3 regions of the Citrobacter farmeri genome follow, and region 3 is predicted to be linked to each of the others. Evidence: predicted binding sites of a transcription regulator. Region 3 holds the regulator's gene; each other region holds the start of a gene.

Region 1 (7,335 bases), 900 kb from region 3:
ATCTGTTTTTTAAGTTTATTGATTTCATCCAGGTTTTCTGCCAACTGCTTTTGTTGCACAATGGAGACGGAGTTACCTTTATCCTGTTCGCTACGTAAAGCCGCCAACTGGTTCGAACTCTCCTCAAGTTGTTGATTTGCGCTCTCCAGTTGCTGTTGCAGAGTCGCGATCTGTTTTTGCGCATCGCGTAGCGATTGCTGAAGCACAGCACTCTCCTTCTCACCGGCAGGAGCAATCTGAATACCACGCAAATCACGGTTATGCGTTTTCGACGTGTGTTTCTTAGCGGTTCGCGGCGCTGAAATAACGGGGGCAGGTAAATTTATATTTTTTTCTGTCAGCAAGGCGGGAATATCGCTAGCCTGAGAGGTGATCACATCCAACGACTGTACAGCGGCTGCATTATCTCTTGCAAAAACATCACTAACAACACCACAAATCACCAGGGGAAGAGTAAAAAAAAAAGAGGTTTTATTTTTAACGCGTTCATTTAAAACTCTCCCCTCGGTTAATCAAAGATTGACGAACGGTTTGTTCGATATCGCTGCACAGCTTCTGCGTTTTATATTTATACAGTGCATCCATGGTATCCCGCGTTTGGGAACCAATATCCTCTCGCACAGACGTGTAGACAGACGCACTATCCAGCAATTGATCAAACGCAGCTTTCTTTTTCGCATATTGATGCTGGTTCACTTTAGAAAGGGCAATAAGTTCTTTCTGGCAATGAGAAGCTGCACCTTCAGAGGTTTCTACGTTCGCAACCTCTTGAGTCGCTGGCGTTATCTGAGGTGAAGGCAATGGCGCGGATACGACGGGGGTAGAGGGATTGTTCCCTGCTGATGACTGAGATTGTGAATGACGCTGGCAACCGGCAAGAAAAACCGGCGTTATTATTAGTAATATATTTAATGCCCTTTTAAAATATTTGTTCGTTTTACTGACATATCTGTTCGATTTACGATAAGTCGTCACAATAAAGCCCCTCAAAAACGGCCGTCTGCTAGTGAAGAAAAATAAAGAATAGAGTATCTTGTGATTATGCACAGCTAAAAAAGTGCTATACAATCCTTCATTCTCAAAAAAGCAAATTTTAGGATTTCATTCAGACTTTTTACACTAATTCATAGAAACAGCATTAACCAATAACGCTATTTACATAGCAAATATATTTCATCCAATATATATTAATACATTCTCGCATTTCGGATAATTATTATGCCAACCATTATTACCCATGCCGCCGTCCCGATTTGCCTCGGACTAGGTCTGGGATTGAAAGCCATTCCTCCACGTTTACTGTTTGCCGGAATCGCGCTTGCAATGCTACCGGACGCCGATGTGCTTTCGTTTAAACTCGGCGTGTCCTATGGCAACGTGTTCGGGCATCGCGGATTTACCCATTCACTGCTGTTTGCCCTGGTGGTTCCGCTGCTCTGCGTGTGGATGGGGCGACGATGGTTTAAAGCCGGGTTAATGCGCTGCTGGTTATTTTTAACGGTTTCGCTGCTGTCACACAGCCTGCTGGATTCGGTAACCACCGGCGGCAAAGGCGTTGGCTGGCTGTGGCCGTGGTCAGATGAACGTTTCTTCGCGCCGTGGCAGGTGATCAAGGTCGCGCCGTTTGCCTTGTCGCGCTATAACACGCCATATGGACACCAGGTCATTCTTTCCGAGTTAATCTGGGTGTGGTTGCCGGGAGCGCTGCTGATGGGAATGCTGTGGTGGTATAGGAAGCATTAATGTGCCGGATGGCGGCGCGTTGCGCCTTATCCGGCCTACAAAATAGGCCGGACACGCATCAGCGCCATCCGGCAATAGACGATTACTTACGACGCCAGGTGGTTCCCTGCGGACCATCTTCCAGCACAATGCCCATCTCGTTCAGACGGTCACGCGCAGCATCCGCTGCCGCCCAGTCTTTGGCTTTGCGGGCATCCAGGCGCTGTTGAATCAACGCTTCAATTTCCGCGACTTCACCGTCGTCCGCCTGCGCACCGCTTTGCAGGAACGCTTCCGGATCCTGCTCTAACAGACCCAGCACGCCAGAAATCTTACGCAGGTGAGAAGCCATCGCGTTCGCAGCGGCCATATCCTCTCCCTTCAGACGGTTGACTTCGCGCGCCATATCAAACAGCACGGAGTAGGCTTCGGGGGTGTTGAAATCGTCGTTCATCGCCTCAACAAAACGCGCTTCAAACGCCTCGCCGCCGGCTGGCGCAACAGACTTATCCGTCCCGCGCAGCGCCGTATACAGGCGCTCCAGCGCGGAACGCGCCTGCTTCAGGTTCTCTTCACTGTAGTTCAACTGGCTACGATAGTGGCCGGACATCAGGAAATAGCGCACGGTTTCTGCGTCGTAATATTTCAGCACGTCGCGCACGGTAAAGAAGTTACCCAGCGATTTGGACATCTTCTCTCGGTCAACCATCACCATGCCAGAGTGCATCCAGTAGTTCACATACTCACCGTCATGTGCGCAGGTGGACTGGGCAATTTCGTTTTCGTGGTGCGGGAACATCAGGTCAGAACCACCGCCGTGGATATCAAAGTGATTACCCAACTGTTTGCAGTTCATCGCGGAACACTCAATGTGCCAACCAGGACGACCAGCGCCCCACGGTGACGGCCAGCTCGGCTCACCCTCTTTGGACATTTTCCACAGCACGAAGTCCATCGGGTTGTGCTTCACGTCCACCACATCCACGCGCGCACCGGCCTGAAGTTGATCCAGATCCTGGCGCGACAGTTGCCCGTAGTTCGGATCGGTCGGGACATCGAACATCACGTCGCCGTTGTCCGCCACATAGGCATGACCTTTGGCAATCAGCTGTTCAGTGATTTCGATGATTTCAGCGATATGGTGGGTCGCGCGCGGTTCCAGGTCCGGACGCAGAATATTTAGCGCATCAAAATCGTTGTGCATCTCGACGATCATACGATCCACCAGCGCGACAAAGCTTTCGCCATTTTCATTAGCGCGCTTAATGATTTTGTCGTCGATATCGGTGATGTTACGCACGTACTTCAGTTGGTAGCCCAGAAAGCGCAGATAGCGCGCAACCACGTCAAACGCCACAAACGTACGGCCATGACCAATATGACAAAGATCGTAAACGGTGATACCACACACGTACATGCCGACTTCCCCGGCATGAATGGGTTTGAATTCCTCTTTTTGGCGCGTCAGTGTATTAAAGATTTTTAACATCGAAGATTCCGTGTAAGACGTGTGTGGATAACAAAGTTTGTATAATACCCATAATTTGGACGGGAAGCAGCACACTTTGCGAGGTGATCGCAGCGTGCGGTTATGCTATAACACCCCCCTAACTCTGACCCTCAGTTGGGTTAAAGCACCACTCTATCGGAACAGGATGCAAAAATGGTTACTTTCCACACTAATCACGGCGATATCGTAATCAAAACATTTGATGATAAAGCGCCTGAAACAGTTAAAAACTTCCTGGACTACTGCCGCGAAGGTTTTTACAACAACACCATTTTCCACCGTGTGATTAACGGTTTTATGATTCAGGGCGGCGGTTTTGAACCTGGCATGAAACAGAAAGCCACCAAAGACGCTATCAAAAATGAAGCCAACAACGGTCTGAAAAATACCCGTGGTACGCTGGCGATGGCGCGTACTCAGGCACCGCACTCCGCGACGGCGCAGTTCTTCATCAACGTTGCCGACAACGACTTCCTGAACTTCTCCGCCGAAAGCATGCAGGGCTGGGGCTACTGCGTATTTGCAGAAGTGGTTGAAGGCATGGATGTTGTTGACAAAATCAAAGGCGTTTCTACCGGTCGCAGCGGCATGCACCAGGACGTACCGAAAGAAGACGTGATTATCGAAAACGTGACCGTCAGCGAGTAATTGTGACGACACTGTTTATTGCAGATCTTCATCTCTGCACGGAAGAACCGGCGATCACCGCCGGTTTTCTGCGCTTTTTAGCGGGTGAAGCCCGTCAAGCCGACGCGTTATATATCCTGGGCGATCTGTTCGAAGCCTGGATTGGCGATGACGATCCCAACCCGTTACACCGTGAAATGGCCGCTGCCATTAAAGCGCTTGTCGAATCCGGCGTTCCCTGTTTTTTCATTCACGGTAACCGTGACTTTCTGATTGGCAAACGCTTCGCCCGAGAAAGCGGCATGACGCTGCTTCCCCAGGAAAAAGTGCTCGACCTGTACGGTCGCCGGGTGCTTATCATGCACGGCGATACGCTGTGTACCGATGATGCGGGTTATCAGGCGTTTCGTGCGAAAGTCCATCAACCCTGGTTGCAAACGCTGTTTCTTGCCCTACCGCTGTTTATACGCAAGCGTGTGGCCGCCAGAATGCGAGCCGGCAGCAAAGCCGCCAACAGCAGCAAATCGCTGGAGATCATGGACGTCAACAAACATGCGGTTGTCGCCGGGATGGAAAAATACCGCGTCCAGTGGCTGATTCACGGCCATACTCATCGCCCTGATGTACACGCGTTCAATGCTAATGGCAAACCCGCTTTCCGCGTCGTATTAGGTGCCTGGCATCGCGAAGGATCGATGGTCAAAGTCACGCCAGACGATGTGGAGTTGATCGCTTTCCCGTTTTAACGTTTTGCCTGAATGACCCGTAATGTAGGGTACGCAACCGTTTTCCTTGGTTTATTTCCGTGCTATTCTCTGTGGCCTTAAAAGCAGTGTATCCCGCACCACAGGAGTTTTCAGACGCATGTCTTCCCGCAATAATCCGGCGCGTGTCGCCATCGTGATGGGGTCCAAAAGCGACTGGGCTACCATGCAGTTCGCCGCCGAAATTTTCGAAATCCTGGACGTCCCGCACCACGTTGAAGTGGTTTCTGCCCACCGTACCCCCGATAAATTGTTCAGCTTTGCCGAGAGCGCTGAAGAAAACGGCTATCAGGTGATTATTGCTGGTGCGGGTGGCGCTGCCCACCTTCCAGGTATGATTGCGGCGAAAACGCTGGTGCCGGTATTGGGTGTTCCTGTACAAAGCGCGGCGCTGAGCGGCGTCGACAGCCTGTATTCTATCGTACAGATGCCGCGCGGTATTCCGGTCGGTACGCTGGCGATTGGTAAAGCGGGTGCGGCTAACGCGGCACTACTGGCAGCGCAGATCCTGGCGATACAGGATAAAGCGCTGCATCAGCGACTGAACGACTGGCGCAACGCGCAGACGGATGAGGTGCTGGAGAATCCGGATCCGCGAGGTGCGGCATGAAACAGGTTTGCGTGCTGGGCAACGGTCAATTAGGGCGGATGTTGCGTCAGGCGGGTGAACCGCTGGGTATCGCCGTCTGGCCGGTCGGGCTGGATGCAGAACCGGCCGCCGTGCCTTTTCAGCAAAGCGTAATTACCGCAGAAATCGAGCGCTGGCCGGAAACCGCGCTAACGCGTGAACTGGCACGTCATCCAGCCTTCGTGAACCGCGACGTGTTCCCGATCATTGCTGACCGGCTGACGCAAAAACAGCTTTTCGATAAGCTCGACCTGGCGACCGCCCCGTGGCAACTGCTGGCGGACAAAAGCGAATGGCCAGCCATTTTTAACCGTTTAGGTGAACTGGCGATCGTGAAACGTCGCGTCGGCGGTTATGACGGTCGTGGTCAGTGGCGTTTACGCGCCAATGAAACCGATCAACTGCCGGATGACAACTACGGCGAATGCATTGTCGAACAGGGTATCAACTTCTCGGGTGAAGTGTCCCTCGTCGGCGCGCGTGCGCATGACGGCAGCACGGTGTTCTACCCGCTAACGCGTAACCTGCATCAGGACGGCATTCTGCGCACCAGCGTCGCCTTCCCGCGGGCTGATGCGAAACAACAGGCGCAGGCCGAAGCGATGCTTTCGGCCATCATGCAGGAGCTGGGCTATGTCGGCGTGATGGCGATGGAGTGTTTTGTCACGCCGGAAGGTCTGCTGATCAATGAGCTGGCCCCACGCGTACACAACAGCGGTCACTGGACGCAAAACGGCGCCAGCATCAGCCAGTTTGAGCTGCATCTGCGGGCGATTACCGGCCTGCCGCTACCGGCGCCGGTGGTGGACAGTCCGTCGGTGATGGTGAATCTGATTGGCAGCGACCTCAATTACGACTGGCTGAAACTGCCGTTAGTGCATCTGCACTGGTACGACAAAGAGGTGCGTCCGGGGCGTAAAGTCGGTCACCTGAATCTGACCGACAGCGACACCGCGCGCCTGAGCGCCACGCTGGAAGCGCTCTCGCCGCTGCTACCGACGGAATACGCCAGCGGTATCCTCTGGGCACAAACTCAGCTCAAATAAGCCTTATATCGCGGGGAAGTTTAACTTATGCTTCCCCGCCCTCTCCTTCAGCGCGTAAAATCCCGCCCATTGCTGTTTGTTTTTTTCAGGATTTAACATGAACGATGGAACGGACTATCGCGCGATCCTTACCGCCGGTACGCCCTTAATCGATGTCCGCGCACCGGTTGAATTTCAGCAGGGCGCAATGCCGGGCGCGATAAATTTGCCCTTAATGAATGATGACGAGCGCGCCGCCGTAGGCACCTGCTATAAACGCCAGGGGCCGGAAGCCGCGCTTGAACTCGGTCATCAACTGGTCTGCGGCGAAATTCGCCAGCAGCGTCTGGATGCCTGGCGAGAAGCCTGCCAGCAACACCCGCAGGGCTACCTCTGCTGCGCCAGGGGCGGCCAGCGTTCCCACATTGTTCAGCAATGGCTACGCGAGTCTGGCGTGGATTACCCGTTGATCGAAGGTGGCTACAAGGCGCTACGTCAGGCCGCGATTGCCGCCACAGAAGAACAGGTGCAAAAACCGATCGTGCTGATTGGAGGTTGCACCGGCAATGGCAAAACACAGCTGGTGCAACAGCAGGAAAACGGGGTGGATCTCGAGGGATTAGCCCATCATCGCGGCTCCTCTTTTGGCCGCACTCTGGAACCGCAGCTCAGTCAGGCAAGTTTCGAAAATCTACTGGCGGTGACGCTTCTCAAGAAGCAGGCTACACGCTGGATACTGGAAGATGAAGGCCGGATGATTGGCTCTAACCATCTGCCAGAGTGTCTGCGCGAGCGCATGGCGCAGGCTACTATCGCCGTAATTGACGATCCGTTCGAGCGACGTCTTGAGCGCCTGCGTGAAGAGTATTTTGTGCGAATGCATCATGATTTCACCTATGCGTATGGCAAAGAGCAGGGATGGCGGGAATACAGCGACTATCTGCATCACGGACTTTCCGCGATCAAGCGTCGTCTGGGTCTGCAGCGCTTTAACGACTTGACCGCAAAGCTGGACGTGGCGCTGGATGAGCAGCGTCGAACCGGCAGCACCGAAGCGCA
Region 2 (7,335 bases), 1.3 Mb from region 3:
ACCGTTTTGTCGGTATTAACCAGGCCGGTCAGGTTGCGCTGCTGCAAACTCAGGGTAACCCGGACGGTCATGTGATCCTGCGCGGCGGCAAAGCGCCTAACTACAGCCCGGCAGACGTCGCGCAATGCGAAAAAGAGATGGAACAGGCGGGACTGCGACCGTCACTGATGGTAGATTGCAGTCATGGTAACTCCAATAAAGATTACCGTCGTCAGCCTGCCGTGGCGGAGTCAGTGGTTGCACAAATTAAAGATGGCAACCGTTCAATCATCGGCCTGATGATTGAAAGTAACATTCACGAAGGCAACCAGTCCTCCGAGCAACCGCGCAGCGAAATGAAGTACGGTGTGTCCGTTACCGATGCCTGCATCAGTTGGGAAATGACGGACGCGTTGCTGCGTGAAATTAACAAAGACTTGAACGGCCAGTTGGCGGCGCGCCAGGCTTAAGAGGTTCGTTATGGTTGCTGAGTTGACCGCGTTACGCGATCAAATTGATGAAGTAGACAAGGCGCTGCTGGATTTGCTGGCGCGCCGTCTGGAACTGGTGGCTGAAGTCGGTGAAGTCAAAAGCCGCTTTGGTCTGCCGATTTACGTACCAGAGCGCGAAGCCTCGATGCTGGCGTCGCGCCGTGCGGAAGCGGAAGCGCTCGGCGTACCACCCGATCTGATTGAGGACGTGCTGCGACGGGTGATGCGTGAGTCCTATTCCAGTGAGAACGATAAAGGGTTTAAGACGCTATGTCCTTCTCTGCGCCCGGTGGTCATTGTCGGCGGGGGCGGGCAGATGGGACGGTTGTTCGAGAAAATGCTCACCCTGTCGGGGTATCAGGTGCGGATCCTCGAACAGCATGATTGGGATCGCGCGCAGGAGATCGTCGCGGATGCCGGCATGGTGATTGTCAGCGTACCGATCCACCTGACGGAATCGGTGATCGGCAAGTTACCGCCGTTGCCGGTTGACTGTATTCTGGTCGATCTGGCTTCAGTGAAAAATGGTCCCTTACAGGCGATGCTGGCGGCGCACGACGGTCCTGTGCTCGGTCTGCACCCGATGTTCGGCCCGGACAGCGGTAGCCTGGCAAAGCAGGTGGTGGTCTGGTGCGACGGGCGCAATCCGGAAGCCTATCAGTGGTTCCTGGAGCAGATTCAGGTCTGGGGTGCGCGACTGCACCGTATCAGCGCCGTCGAGCACGATCAGAACATGGCGTTCATTCAGGCGCTGCGCCACTTTGCCACCTTTGCCTATGGTCTGCATCTGGCGGAAGAAAACGTGCAGCTTGAACAGCTGCTGGCACTTTCTTCACCGATTTACCGTCTTGAACTGGCGATGGTCGGGCGACTGTTCGCCCAGGATCCACAGCTTTACGCCGATATCATCATGTCGTCGGAGAGCAATCTGGCACTGATTAAACGCTACTACAAACGTTTTGGCGAAGCGATTAGCCTGCTGGAGCAGGGGGATAAACAGGCGTTTATCGACAGCTTCCGCAAAGTTGAGCATTGGTTCGGTGACTACGCGAAGCGCTTCCAGAGCGAGAGCCGGACGCTATTGCGCCAGGCGAATGACAGTCGCGCTTGATGCGCGTTGCCGGAAAGAAAAAGCCAGTGTCTACCCACTGGCTTTTTTGTTTTAGCTCGGATCGACGGGTACCACGTTCTCACTGGGATAGCAGCCAAGAACCTTCATGGAGCGGGTAATTTCGCCCAACTCCTTGAGCGCTTTTTGCATCTGTGGGGATTCCAGATTGGCCTGGATATCGAGATAAAACATCTCTTCCCACGGATTGCCGTGTATTGGACGGGACTCCAGTTTAGTCATGATCAAATTGTGATTACGCATCACCAGCAGCGCTTCCACCAGGGCGCCCGCCTGTTGTCCTGTCGCCATCAGCAGCGTGGTTTTCGCCGGCACCTGGTCGGAGACGTTGATCGCTTTACGCGCCAGCACGATAAAGCGAGTGATGTTCTGCGTCTGATTCGCTTCGATACGTTCCAGAACCTGTAATCCATGCAACACGCCACCGGCTTCGCTTCCGAGTGCGGCAACGCGCGGAGAGTTCGCCTGAGCGACCTTTTCCATTGCGGCGGAGGTGCTTTCGGTGTACTCAATTTTCCAGTGCGGATAACGATTAAGAAATTTGCTGCATTGCTGGAACGGCTGCGGATGACTGTATACCGTTTCGATGGTATCCAGGTCTGTTGTTCCGCAAACCAGTACGCAGTGGTCGATAGCGATCGTCATCTCGCCCACAATTGATAACGACGTGTGCTGCAGCAGATCGTAGACATCGTTAATTCCACCGGAGCTGGTATTTTCAATGGGCACGACCGCGTAGTCGGCCTGACCGGTTTCGACCTGATTAAAAATATCAGCGAATTTTGCACAGCCGCTTTCAATAAACTGTTCAAAGTGACGTGCTGCGTATTGGCGTGCCGCGAGATGTGAGTAAGAACCTTTTGGCCCCAGGAACGCCACGCGTGCAGAATGCGGGTTGGTTTTATTCAGATGTTGCTGGAGCAGCGCCTGCTGGGTGAGAACGGAATCTTCGATGATGAGCTGAAAAAGGCGGGTGATGTAGTGCGCATCAAGGTGGTGTGCTTTGCCAAGCGTAATCAGTCTGTCCAGCAGATCGCGCTCGCGGTCGATATCCCGCACCGGGCGATGGGATTCGAGCTTGGCTTTACCGACTTCAACCGCCAGCTCACGTCGCTCGGCCAGTAACGCCAGCAATTTTTCATCCAGCGTGCTGATTTTATCGCGCAGCGCCAGTAATGGGTTTTCCGATGTCATAGTGTTGCCTTTATTGTTATCAATAAAAAAGGCCCCCCGGTGTGGGAGGCCTTATTGTTCGTCTTCGCATTCTTTTTCACACGACGAAAGCCTCCCATTCAGGGGAAGGTAAAAAAGAATGCGAAGAAAAACGGGGTGAGTTTCATATCAGTTTCCTTATGTGATGTGAGTAAAGTACCCGTACTGTTTTCACCCTGTCAACAAAAAACGCGCCCGAAGGCGCGTTGGCGATACACTCAATGTAAGGGACTACTCTTCTTCTGCTTCGACGAAGTTGGCGTCTTTTACTGAAGTTGTTGCACGACGGGCTTCGCCTTTGTGCTGCACTTTATTGAGCTGCCGTTCCAGCTTGTTGATCAAATCGTTAATAGCGGTGTACATATCTTCGTGTTTTGCGCTGGCGACCAGATGTCCGTTCGGTGTATTGATGGTGGCATCAGCAATGAAACCCTGTGGCTCCTTGGACAGAATGATATGTGGATTAATTAGGTGAGTTTGCCATTTTTCAAGTTTGGCGAGACGGTCTGCGACATGTTGGCGAATTGCCGGAGTAATTTCCATTTGTTTACTGGTAATGTTCATTGTCATAAATTTTACCTCTTGTCTTTCCCGTCTTGGTGATCCCAGCATACCGTTCCTAATGTCAAAATGTGTGATTTAAATCACATTATTTTGTCACTTTTTGTCAAGGAAACCTTTTTGTGAGTTATCGCAGGAAGAGGTGATTATTAACTTGAGGAAAGCCAGAAAGCAGGCCATATTTGATGGGTTGCGTCACGCAAAAGTCATCAGCGTTATGACGCGAAAAGAATAAAACAACGGCAGCTTTGAGGCTGCCGTTTTTGCATCTGAAAATCGATCAGGTGTTGCTGCTGTTGGCGGCGATAATCTTCGCCACTTTGTCAGCCTGCGACGTCATCTGCATTTCGCGGTAGGCGTTTTCCATCAGCGGCAGGGCGTCACGCGTTGCCTGCGTATCCGGGAAATCACGCAACATGCCTTCTACACGGTTAACTACGGCAACCCATGCGCCGCGCTTGGTGTAGTAATCCGCAACGGAATACTCATACTTTGCCAGACGATCTTTCAGGAACACCAGACGTTTGGTGGCGTCGGTAGTGTACTGGCTGTTCGGATAACCGCGAACCAGTTTCGAAAAGTCGTTGAACGCAGCTCGCGCATGCTGAGGATCTCGGTCGCTACGATCGACACCAAAGAACCCTTGTAATGCGCTGTCATCTAACGCCATATTGGTCAGGCCACGCATATACATGACATAATCAATGTTAGGATGAGTAGGGTTCAGGCGGATAAAGCGATCGATGGCTGCCTGAGCAAGCGGCAGATCGGCGTTTTTATAGTAGGCGTAGATGAGATCTAACTGCACCTGCTGAGAATAAGGACCAAATGGATAGCGGTTATCCAACGCTTCCAATTGCGTTATTGCCTGTTTCCAGTTACCGTCCTGCAGCTTTTGCTGAGCAGTCGCGTAGATTTCATTAGGCGGATTATCGGGCACCTCTTCCTTTGAACCAGAGCAACCCGCCAAAAACAGGCTCAACGTGGCTGCTGCCACCAGATATTTCATGCGCGTCATGACGTTTTGACTTTCCTCAAAATGTTTTACGGGAGATTCTCTGTTCCTGCTCCCGGTTAAGACCAGCTACAATAGCACACTATATTAAACGGCAAAGCCGTAAAACCCAACGTTAAACGAAGAAGCTGTATATGGCACAACGAGTACAACTCACCGCAACGGTATCCGAAAATCAACTCGGTCAACGCTTAGATCAAGCTTTGGCCGAAATGTTCCCTGATTATTCGCGATCGCGCATAAAAGATTGGATTCTTGATCGGCGCGTGTTGGTCAACGGTAAACTTTGCGACAAACCAAAAGAAAAAGTGTTAGGCGGCGAACTGGTCGCCATCGATGCTGAAATCGATGAAGAAATCCGCTTCGAGCCTCAGGATATCCCACTGGATATCGTTTATGAAGATGATGACATCATTGTTATCAACAAGCCGCGCGATCTGGTTGTCCACCCTGGAGCGGGTAATCCGGACGGCACGGTTCTGAATGCGTTACTGCATTATTATCCGCCGATTGCTGATGTTCCACGTGCGGGGATTGTCCATCGTCTGGATAAAGACACCACTGGGCTAATGGTGGTCGCGAAAACCGTTCCGGCACAGACGCGTCTGGTTGAAGCGTTGCAGTTGCGTGAAATCACCCGTGAATACGAAGCGGTAGCGATCGGTCATATGACCGCAGGCGGCACGGTGGAAGAACCCATCAGCCGTCACCCGACGAAGCGTACCCATATGGCGGTGCATCCGATGGGGAAACCGGCGGTCACGCACTATCGCATTATGGAACACTTCCGTGTGCACACGCGTCTGCGGCTGCGTCTGGAGACCGGACGTACGCACCAGATCCGCGTGCATATGGCGCATATTACCCATCCGCTGGTGGGCGATCAGGTGTACGGTGGTCGTCCGCGTCCGCCGAAAGGGGCGTCGGATGCCTTTATCTCTACATTGCGTAAATTCGACCGTCAGGCGCTGCATGCCACTATGCTACGTCTGTATCACCCCATTTCCGGTATCGAAATGGAGTGGCATGCGCCAATCCCGCAGGATATGGTTGAACTGATTGACGCGATGCGCGCCGATTTCGAAGAGCATAAGGATGACGTGGCCTGGCTATGAGTGAGCTTATTGTCCCGCAGTGGCCTCTGCCGAAAAGCGTGGCGGCCTGTAGTTCGACCCGTACAGGCGGCGTAAGTTTGCCGCCGTATGACGCATTAAATCTGGGGGCCCACTGCGGCGATAACCCGGAGCATGTCGACGAGAACCGCAGACGTCTGTTTGCTGCGGGCAATCTGCCTTCAAAACCGGTTTGGCTGGAGCAGGTTCATGGGAAAGATGTTCTGAAACTGACCGGCGGACCTTACGCCTCTAAACGGGCGGATGCGTCATACAGTAATACGCCGGGCACCGTTTGCGCGGTGATGACGGCGGACTGTCTGCCCGTGTTGTTCTGCAACCGGGCGGGTACCGAAGTGGCGGCAGCCCATGCGGGCTGGCGTGGATTATGTGAAGGCGTACTGGAAGAGACGGTGGCCTGCTTTGTTGACAAGCCAGAAAATATTCTTGCCTGGTTAGGTCCGGCGATTGGTCCAGCAGCGTTTGAAGTTGGGCCAGAGGTGCGCGAGGCATTTATCGCCAAAGAGGCTAACGCGCATGAAGCCTTTGTGCCACACGGTGAAAAATATCTGGCGAATATTTACCAGCTTGCACGTCAGCGCCTGGCAAAGGTTGGCATTGAGCAAATTTATGGCGGTGACCGCTGTACTTTTAGTGAAAATGAGACTTTCTTCTCTTATCGTCGCGACAAGACCACGGGGCGTATGGCAAGTTTTATTTGGCTGATATAACCTAAAGAATCAAGACGATCCGGTACGCGTAATTTTCTTTTCACATAATTCAGGTCAAAAACCTTGAATAATTGAGGGATGACCTCATTTAATCTCCAGTAGCAAATTTGACCTGTTATGGGAGGAGTTATGCGTCTGGATCGTCTTACTAACAAATTCCAGCTTGCTCTTGCCGATGCCCAGTCACTCGCACTGGGGCACGACAACCAATTCATCGAACCTCTTCATTTAATGAGCGCCTTGCTGAATCAGGAAGGGGGTTCGGTTCGTCCTTTATTAACCTCTGCCGGCATTAATGCCGGACAGCTACGCACTGCCATCGATCAGGCACTGAGTCGTTTACCTCAGGTGGAAGGCACCGGCGGCGACGTCCAGCCGTCTCAGGATCTGGTGCGCGTACTGAATCTTTGCGACAAGCTGGCGCAAAAGCGAGGGGACAACTTTATTTCGTCAGAACTGTTCGTTCTGGCGGCGCTTGAGTCGCGCGGTACATTGCCCGATTTACTGAAATCGGCTGGTGCAACTACCGCTAATATTACTCAGGCAATTGAACAAATGCGTGGAGGTGAAAGCGTGAACGACCAGGGGGCTGAAGACCAACGTCAGGCCTTGAAAAAATACACCGTCGATCTGACCGAGCGTGCCGAGCAGGGCAAGCTTGACCCGGTTATCGGTCGTGACGAAGAGATCCGCCGTACTATTCAGGTGCTGCAACGTCGTACTAAAAACAACCCGGTGTTAATCGGTGAGCCTGGCGTCGGTAAAACGGCGATTGTCGAAGGGCTGGCACAGCGAATCATTAATGGTGAAGTCCCGGAAGGGTTAAAAGGTCGTCGCGTACTGGCGCTGGATATGGGCGCGCTCGTGGCGGGGGCAAAATACCGTGGTGAATTTGAAGAGCGCTTAAAAGGCGTACTCACCGATCTCGCCAAACAGGAAGGGAATGTCATCCTGTTCATTGACGAACTGCACACTATGGTAGGCGCGGGTAAAGCGGATGGCGCAATGGACGCCGGGAACATGCTGAAACCGGCGCTGGCGCGTGGGGAGCTGCACTGCGTTGGGGCGACAACGCTCGACGAGTATCGCCAGTACATCGAAAAAG
Region 3 (7,335 bases):
TGCTTCACTGGCAACCTGATTTTCCAACTGCTATTGTGGCAGGCAGAAATGGCTTAACTGAATTCAGGAGTTGCAGGTATGTTTACAGGTATTGTGCAGGGCACCGCAAAACTGGTGTCGATTGATGAAAAACCAAATTTTCGCACCCATGTAGTGGAATTACCTGAATACATGCTGGACGCGCTGGAAACGGGCGCATCGGTGGCGCATAACGGCTGCTGCCTGACCGTGACTGAAATTCACGGCAACCGCATCAGTTTTGATCTGATGAAAGAGACGCTGCGTATTACCAATCTGGGCGATCTGAAAATTGGCGATCAGGTGAACGTCGAGCGCGCGGCAAAATTCAGCGATGAGATTGGCGGGCATTTGATGTCCGGTCACATCATGACCACGGCGGAAGTGTCAAAGATCCTCACTTCAGAGAATAACCGTCAGATCTGGTTCAAAGTCCAGGATCCGACGTTAATGAAATACATCCTGTATAAAGGATTTATCGGTATTGATGGGATCAGCCTGACCGTCGGCGAAGTGACCGCGACGCGGTTTTGCGTGCATCTTATTCCGGAAACACTGGAACGAACGACGTTGGGTAAGAAAAAACTGGGGGCGCGCGTCAATATCGAAATCGACCCGCAAACACAGGCCGTAGTGGATACGGTAGAACGCGTGCTGGCCGCGCGTGAAGCCGCGGTGAACAACACCGCCAGCGACATGTAAAACAGCGCTGCCCCCGCAACCCGGCGGGGGCTTGAAGATTAGCGGGCAACGCGCAGGCCGTCTTCGACACCGCGCGAGAACACCACTTGCCAGAGCTGAATATCACGGGCGCGAAACGCCCCGGCGCAGGCGTTCAGGTAGTAGCTAAACATCCGCTTAAAGCGCTCGGTATAGTTGTCGGCAATTTCAGGCCAGGCGGCGAGGAAACGTTCATACCATGCCATCAGCGTTGTGTCGTAATCCGCGCCAAAGTTGTGCCAGTCTTCCATCACAAAGTGTGCTTCGCTGGCGTTGGCTATCTGACGCACGGACGGAAGGCAGCCGTTCGGGAAGATATACTTATTGATCCACGGATCGACATTATTATCGGTTTTTTTCGAACCGATAGTGTGCAGCAAGAACAGTCCCTCTGGTTTCAGATTGCGATCGACCACCTCGAAATAGGTCGGGTAGTTTTTAGGACCGACGTGCTCAAACATGCCTACTGACACAATGCGATCGAACCGATCGTGCAGATCGCGATAATCCTGTAGCAGAATCGACACATCCAGTCCGGCACAGCGTGTTTGTGCCATTTTCTGCTGTTCGGCGGAAATGGTCACACCAACCACGCTGACGCCGTACTTCGTCGCCATATAGTGCGATAAACCGCCCCAACCACAGCCAATATCCAACACGCGCATTCCTGGTTGTAGCTGCAACTTCTCGCAGATTAACCGCAGTTTAGCCTGCTGCGCCTCTTCAAGAGTGTCAGCATCCTTCCAGTAAGCGCAGGAATACTGCATATACGGATCGAGCATGCGACTGAACAGATCGTTACCGAGATCGTAATGCTCTTTACCCACGATCCACGCCCGTTTTTTATTTTGTAAATTAAACAGGCGAGCGCCGGCGATGCGGAGGGTATCTTTGAAATGATGCGGAAGTTGGTTTTCAAGTCCTGCGCGCAGGACTTTGCTAAAAAACTGGTCCAGCCGATCGCACTCCCACCAGCCATCCATATAACTCTCACCCAGGCCGAGCGACCCCTCTTGTAAAACGCGTTTGAAAAAATCGGGGTTTTTGACGCGTATATCTGCTGGTGAAGAGCCGTTGATGGCGATGCCCGCGCGGCTTAACAATTCGTTAGTGATACGGTACCAGTCGTCATCCGGTACGCTGACTTCTTCTATACACGATGAACTCATAGTTTCTCCATCACTGGTCGGTGATCAGAACCTTAAAACAGCGTAGACGCTTTTTGGGCTTTATGAGAAATCTCGCGGGGTCATTCCGCGAGTCTATTATCCGACGTAGAACAGAGGAAGGGAGAACCCCTTGCCGAAAAGGCCATCCATGGTGAACCGGGAACGCTCCGGTTCCCGTTAACACATAATAATTATCGTAATTTTAACAACCGAAATTTAGTATAGGCCTCAAAAATTGATGATACAACCAAAAATTGTTAGTCGACTAATTAACGGCGAATGTGAGTGATATCAATGAGATTCGCTATGGGCAATCCCGCGATCTTCATGCTGCTCGCTGGCGTCTGAGGGCTGCAGTTGCATCTTGTAGCCCACTCCGGCCAGGACGACCGTCGACAGCATCACGCTGGTTGTGGTCAGCAGCGGTGTGCTGATAAGCCAGGAAACCACCAGGCTTGCCAGGAAGCACAGACCCAATTGCAGGGTATTTTGCAGGGCAGCGGCACGCCCCGTTGCCTGTGGGAACGGGCGCAGCGCCTGGGCGACCACAATCGGATAAATAGCGCCATTGGCTATCGCCATCACGCAGAAGGGGATCAGGATCTCCGCAAGCGTGATGTGATGAATAAAGCTTGCGGCCCATGTCGCCACCACGCTAAGCGCATAGATAACCAGCAGCCAGGGCAGAAGCTGTTGCCCCTGCCATTTTTGCAGCGCGGCGCGACAACCGTAGCCGCCAATCAGAAAGGCGATGGTCTGCGGCACATAGCTCAGGCCAATCACCGCCGGGCTGTAGCCCATTTCACTCAGAATAAACGGCGAGCCGGTCAGCCACGCAAAGAAACTGGCAGAACACGCCGCGTAAATCAGTACGTTGCCGCGATACGTTTTCGCGCGCAGCAGTGTGGTGAAGGTCAGTTTATCTTTACTGTCGTCGCGCGCCCGGGAAGTCGGTTTTAAAAACAGTGCAGGCACCATCAGCAGCAGCGTGATGATAAACAGCGTGGCAAAGATCGCCTGCCAGGAAAGATGGGTCAGGATCCAACTTCCTAATAACGGCGCCAGTGCAGGGGACAGCCCGACCAGCGGCATGATCGTCGCGAAAATGCGATTAATTCTGTGCGAAGGATAGTAATCGGTGACCAGCGCCTGCCAGATGACTGTCGCCGCACAGACACCCACTGCCTGAATAAAGCGCAGAACCAACAATCCCGTCGCGCTTTCGACCCACAGCATACCCAGGCTACCGAGGGCGAAGATGGACAGACCCAGTAGCAGGATCGGTTTACGGCCATAGCGGTCCGAGAGCGGTCCCCACAGCAGTTGCGCGACGGCAAAGCCCGCTAAAAAAAGACTCAGGCTGGCGCTGACGGCAGATGCCGGTGTTTGCAGGTCAGATTGAATGGCGGCAAAAGCGGGCAAATACATGTCGGTTGCCAGAAAACCCAACACGCTGAGTCCTGCCAGCCAGACTAAAAACCCTTTTCCTGGTTGCATAGTTGTTCTCTAATTTTAATGAATGACACTGGCGCAGAGTGTAGGGAGTGAATTTCGGCTTGTGAAACGGTAATATTTGTTTATTGCATTCAAAAATTTTGTAGGCAGATTATGTGGTCAGAATATGCGCTGGAAGTGGTTGATGCCGTAGCGCGCAACGGTAGTTTCAGTTCCGCCGCTCAGGAGTTGCACCGGGTGCCCTCGGCGGTCAGCTATACGGTCCGCCAACTGGAAGAGTGGCTGGCGGTTCCGCTCTTTGAACGTCGTCACCGCGATGTCGTGCTGACCCCGGCGGGAGCCTGGTTTTTGAAAGAAGGTCGCTCTGTCATCAAAAAAATGCAGATCACGCGCCAGCAGTGTCAGCAGATCGCCAACGGCTGGCGCGGACAACTTCCCATCGCAGTGGACAATATCGTGCGCCCGGAGCGTACGCGACAGCTGATTGTCGATTTTTACCGCCACTTTGATGACGTGGAGTTGCTGGTCTTTCAGGAGGTGTTCAACGGCGTCTGGGACGCGCTGTCAGATGGCAGGGTTGAACTCGCTATCGGCGCAACCCAGGCGATCCCGGTCGGAGGACGATACACCTTCCGCGATATGGGCAAGCTGAGCTGGTGTTGTGTCGTTGCCAGCACACATCCGCTGGCCGCCATGAGCGGGCCTCTCAGTGATGACACGTTGCGCAACTGGCCGTCACTGGTACTGGAAGATACCTCCCGCACGCTGCCGAAACGCGTGACCTGGTTGCTGGACAACCAGAAGCGGGTGGTGGTTCCGGACTGGGATTCCTCCGCGACCTGTATCAGCGCCGGGCTTTGTGTCGGTATGGTGCCGACGCATTTTGCCAAGCCGTATCTCAATAAGAGACAGTGGGTGGCATTGAACCTGGAGAACCCTTTCCCGGATGCGGGGTGTTGCCTGACCTGGCAGCAGAATGATATGTCACCCGCGCTAATCTGGCTGCTTGACTATCTGGGAGACAGCGAAACGCTGAACAAAGAGTGGTTGCGGGAGCCTGACGAGACTCCCGCAGAAGACGTTTAGCGACGGTAGTCGCGGAAAGGACCATCCGCAACGGAGCGACGCTCCACCAGGCGCGGGTGGACCTCAATGGACTGCGACTCTTCGCGCTTATTGACGATACGGTCCAGCAGCATGTTAAAGGCTGTCTCACCCAGGGAATCTTTAGGCTGGTGGATGGTGGTCAATGCTGGCGTAAAGAAGCGGGCGTTGCGCACATTGTCATAGCCGATCAGCGATACGTCCTGCGGTACGCGAAGGCCCATCTCATCGGCGGCACAAAGGGCACCCATTGCCATAATATCGCCGCCACAGAAGACCGCCGTTGGGCGATGCGCTTGCGACAAAATTTGCTGCATGGCGCGGTAGCCGGATTCAGGCTCGAAGTCGCCCTGTACAATCCAGTTCTCTGGCACTTTAATCAGCGCTTCATCCATCGCTTTCATAAAACCGGCCAGACGGCCAGCGCCCGTATTGCGTTCCATCAGCCCCGGAATCACACCAATTTCACGGTGTCCGCGTTCGACCAGGTAGCGGCCAGCCATATAACCGCCTTCAAAGGCGTTATCAATTACGGTATCGGTGAAGTCGGCTTTGGCTTCGCCCCAGTCCATAACCACCATCGGGATATGACGATACTCTTCCAGCATCGAAAGCAGGGGATCGGGATATTCGGAACACATCACCAGCAGACCATCAACGCGTTTTTGCGCCATCATGGACAGATAGGCACGCTGTTTTTCCAGATTGTTCCAGACGTTACCAAGGATCAGGGTATAGCCCTTCTGGAAGCAGTTCTTCTCAACCGCTTCAATAATTTCGGCAAAGTAGGGGGCTTCGCTGCTGGTCGCCAGCAAACCGATAGACTTGGTATGGTTTACCTTCAGGCTACGGGCAACAGCGCTGGGGGAATAGTGCAATTCTTTGATTGCCGCCCACACTGCATTGCGTGTTTCTTCAGCGACGAAACGCGTTTTGTTAATTACGTGTGATACGGTTGTAGTGGAAACGTTTGCGCGTTTCGCTACATCTTTAATTGTTGCCATTAAATCTCACTCCAGACCCAACCTGAACATTAAAATACGCAAGTAAACGTTTGCCTTTACTCATCCTGTGCGCAACATCGTGGGTGCGGCATGACGGGAAAACGCCACAGAGCGTCAGGAAGGGGTCAATGGCCGGTACGCTAATCAAGTAAGCGTCGAATTTTGGCTGATCTTAACGAAAAGGGGAAGTATTAAAAGCACATATCACTCTAAATCGTGGGAGATTTTTGCACTCAAGTGTGCAAAAATGCGCTATATCACTTTTTGTGTGGGAATAAAAAGGAGAAAAGTTGATGAGCACCGATCTGAAATTTTCATTAGTGACCACGTTTATTGTTCTGGCTTTAATCGTTGCTGGCGGTCTGACAGCGGCAATGCATTGATTTCCCCTCGGGGGAGTGTCTGCTCCCTCGAACCTCCTGCCATATTGTTATTGAATCTGCAAAAGTCTTTTGTATTTTTGTTAACTTCTCTTTTTTTGTGATTGATGTCATGCTTTTGACTCTTAGTTAAGCATCGCGATCCGTCGCGAAGAGCCGGAGTCATCACTGCATGAAAATTAATTATCCGTTACTGGCGCTGGCTATCGGCGCATTCGGCATCGGCACGACCGAATTCTCGCCGATGGGGCTATTACCCGTCATCGCGCGTGGTGTCGATGTGTCTATTCCTGCGGCTGGTATGCTGATTAGCGCCTATGCGGTCGGCGTGATGGTCGGCGCACCGCTGATGACGCTGCTGCTGTCACATCGCGGGCGACGTAATGCGCTGATTTTTCTGATGGCTATCTTTACGCTTGGTAACGTGCTCTCGGCGATTTCTCCGGATTACACCACACTGATGCTGTCACGCATTTTAACCAGCCTTAACCACGGCGCGTTCTTCGGCCTGGGTTCCGTTGTGGCAGCCAGCGTGGTGCCGAAGCACAAACAGGCCAGCGCCGTTGCCACGATGTTTATGGGGCTGACCATCGCCAACATCGGCGGCGTTCCGGCGGCGACCTGGCTGGGTGAAACCATCGGCTGGCGAATGTCGTTCATGGCAACCGCGGGTCTGGGCGTGATTTCAATGCTGAGTCTCTTTTTCTCGTTGCCGAAAGGCGGTGCCGGGGCGCGACCGGAAGTGAAAAAAGAGCTCGCGGTGTTAATGCGTCCTCAGGTGCTTTCTGCGCTGCTGACCACCGTGTTGGGGGCGGGCGCAATGTTTACGCTGTATACCTATATTTCACCCGTCCTGCAAAGCATCACCCATGCCACTCCGGCCTTTGTTACCGGGATGCTGGTTCTGATCGGCGTGGGCTTTTCCATTGGTAACTACCTCGGTGGCAAACTGGCCGATCGCTCGGTTAACGGTACGCTGAAGGGCTTTTTGCTGCTGCTGATGATGATTATGTTGGCCATCCCCTTGTTGGCACAAAATGAACTGGGGGCGGCGATCGGTATGGTGGTATGGGGGGCGGCGACTTTTGCGGTAGTGCCTCCGCTGCAAATGCGCGTCATGCGTGTGGCTCATGAAGCGCCTGGCCTCTCATCTTCTGTGAACATTGGTGCGTTTAACCTTGGGAATGCGCTGGGCGCCGCCGCCGGTGGGGCCGTCATTTCAGGCGGGTTAGGCTACAGTTTTGTTCCGGTCATGGGGGCGATAGTGGCAGGTATGGCGCTGTTGCTGGTGTTTGTCTCGGCGAGAAAGCAGCCTGAACAGGTGTGTGTCGCAGGTTAACGGCAGGGCAAAAACGCAGAAGAGAGTCTCTTCTGCGTTATCTTCTTTATGCGGCGAAGTTCTTCGCGACAAACTCCCAGTTCACCAGCGCCCAGAAATGCTCCAGATAGCCAGGACGCGCATTGCGGTAGTCAATGTAATACGCA

The links. Region 3 encodes PurR, which represses purine synthesis genes. Its sites were predicted from a motif close to CANGCAAACGTTTGCNTG; they were not measured.
Region 1: purE (5-(carboxyamino)imidazole ribonucleotide mutase) is a predicted target of PurR. The motif match lies at 4,636-4,653, and genes of this name have one in related genera.
Region 2: raiA (ribosome-associated translation inhibitor RaiA) is a predicted target of PurR. The motif match lies at 3,480-3,497, and genes of this name have one in related genera.

The regions. Positions count from the first base shown of each region.
Region 1 covers NZ_CP077291.1:3,392,021-3,399,355, forward strand. The annotation lists gene I6L53_RS15955 (FKBP-type peptidyl-prolyl cis-trans isomerase) at 1-206, opposite strand, end outside; gene I6L53_RS15960 (hypothetical protein) at 487-975, opposite strand; gene I6L53_RS15965 (metal-dependent hydrolase) at 1,219-1,743, shown strand; gene cysS (cysteine--tRNA ligase) at 1,826-3,211, opposite strand; gene ppiB (peptidylprolyl isomerase B) at 3,386-3,880, shown strand; gene lpxH (UDP-2,3-diacylglucosamine diphosphatase) at 3,883-4,605, shown strand; gene purE (5-(carboxyamino)imidazole ribonucleotide mutase) at 4,724-5,233, shown strand; gene purK (5-(carboxyamino)imidazole ribonucleotide synthase) at 5,230-6,297, shown strand; gene mnmH (tRNA 2-selenouridine(34) synthase MnmH) at 6,395-7,335, shown strand, end outside.
Region 2 covers NZ_CP077291.1:1,173,540-1,180,874, forward strand. The annotation lists gene aroF (3-deoxy-7-phosphoheptulonate synthase AroF) at 1-449, shown strand, start outside; gene tyrA (bifunctional chorismate mutase/prephenate dehydrogenase) at 460-1,581, shown strand; gene pheA (bifunctional chorismate mutase/prephenate dehydratase) at 1,633-2,793, opposite strand; Phe leader region at 2,816-2,940, opposite strand; gene pheL (pheA operon leader peptide PheL) at 2,892-2,939, opposite strand; gene raiA (ribosome-associated translation inhibitor RaiA) at 3,043-3,381, opposite strand; gene bamD (outer membrane protein assembly factor BamD) at 3,653-4,390, opposite strand; gene rluD (23S rRNA pseudouridine(1911/1915/1917) synthase RluD) at 4,522-5,502, shown strand; gene yfiH (purine nucleoside phosphorylase YfiH) at 5,499-6,230, shown strand; gene clpB (ATP-dependent chaperone ClpB) at 6,360-7,335, shown strand, end outside.
Region 3 covers NZ_CP077291.1:2,494,939-2,502,273, reverse strand. The annotation lists gene I6L53_RS11730 (riboflavin synthase) at 79-720, shown strand; gene cfa (cyclopropane fatty acyl phospholipid synthase) at 759-1,907, opposite strand; gene punC (purine nucleoside transporter PunC) at 2,199-3,404, opposite strand; gene punR (DNA-binding transcriptional activator PunR) at 3,516-4,448, shown strand; gene purR (HTH-type transcriptional repressor PurR) at 4,445-5,470, opposite strand; gene cydH (cytochrome bd-I oxidase subunit CydH) at 5,764-5,853, shown strand; gene I6L53_RS11700 (MFS transporter) at 6,023-7,189, shown strand; gene sodB (superoxide dismutase [Fe]) at 7,236-7,335, opposite strand, start outside.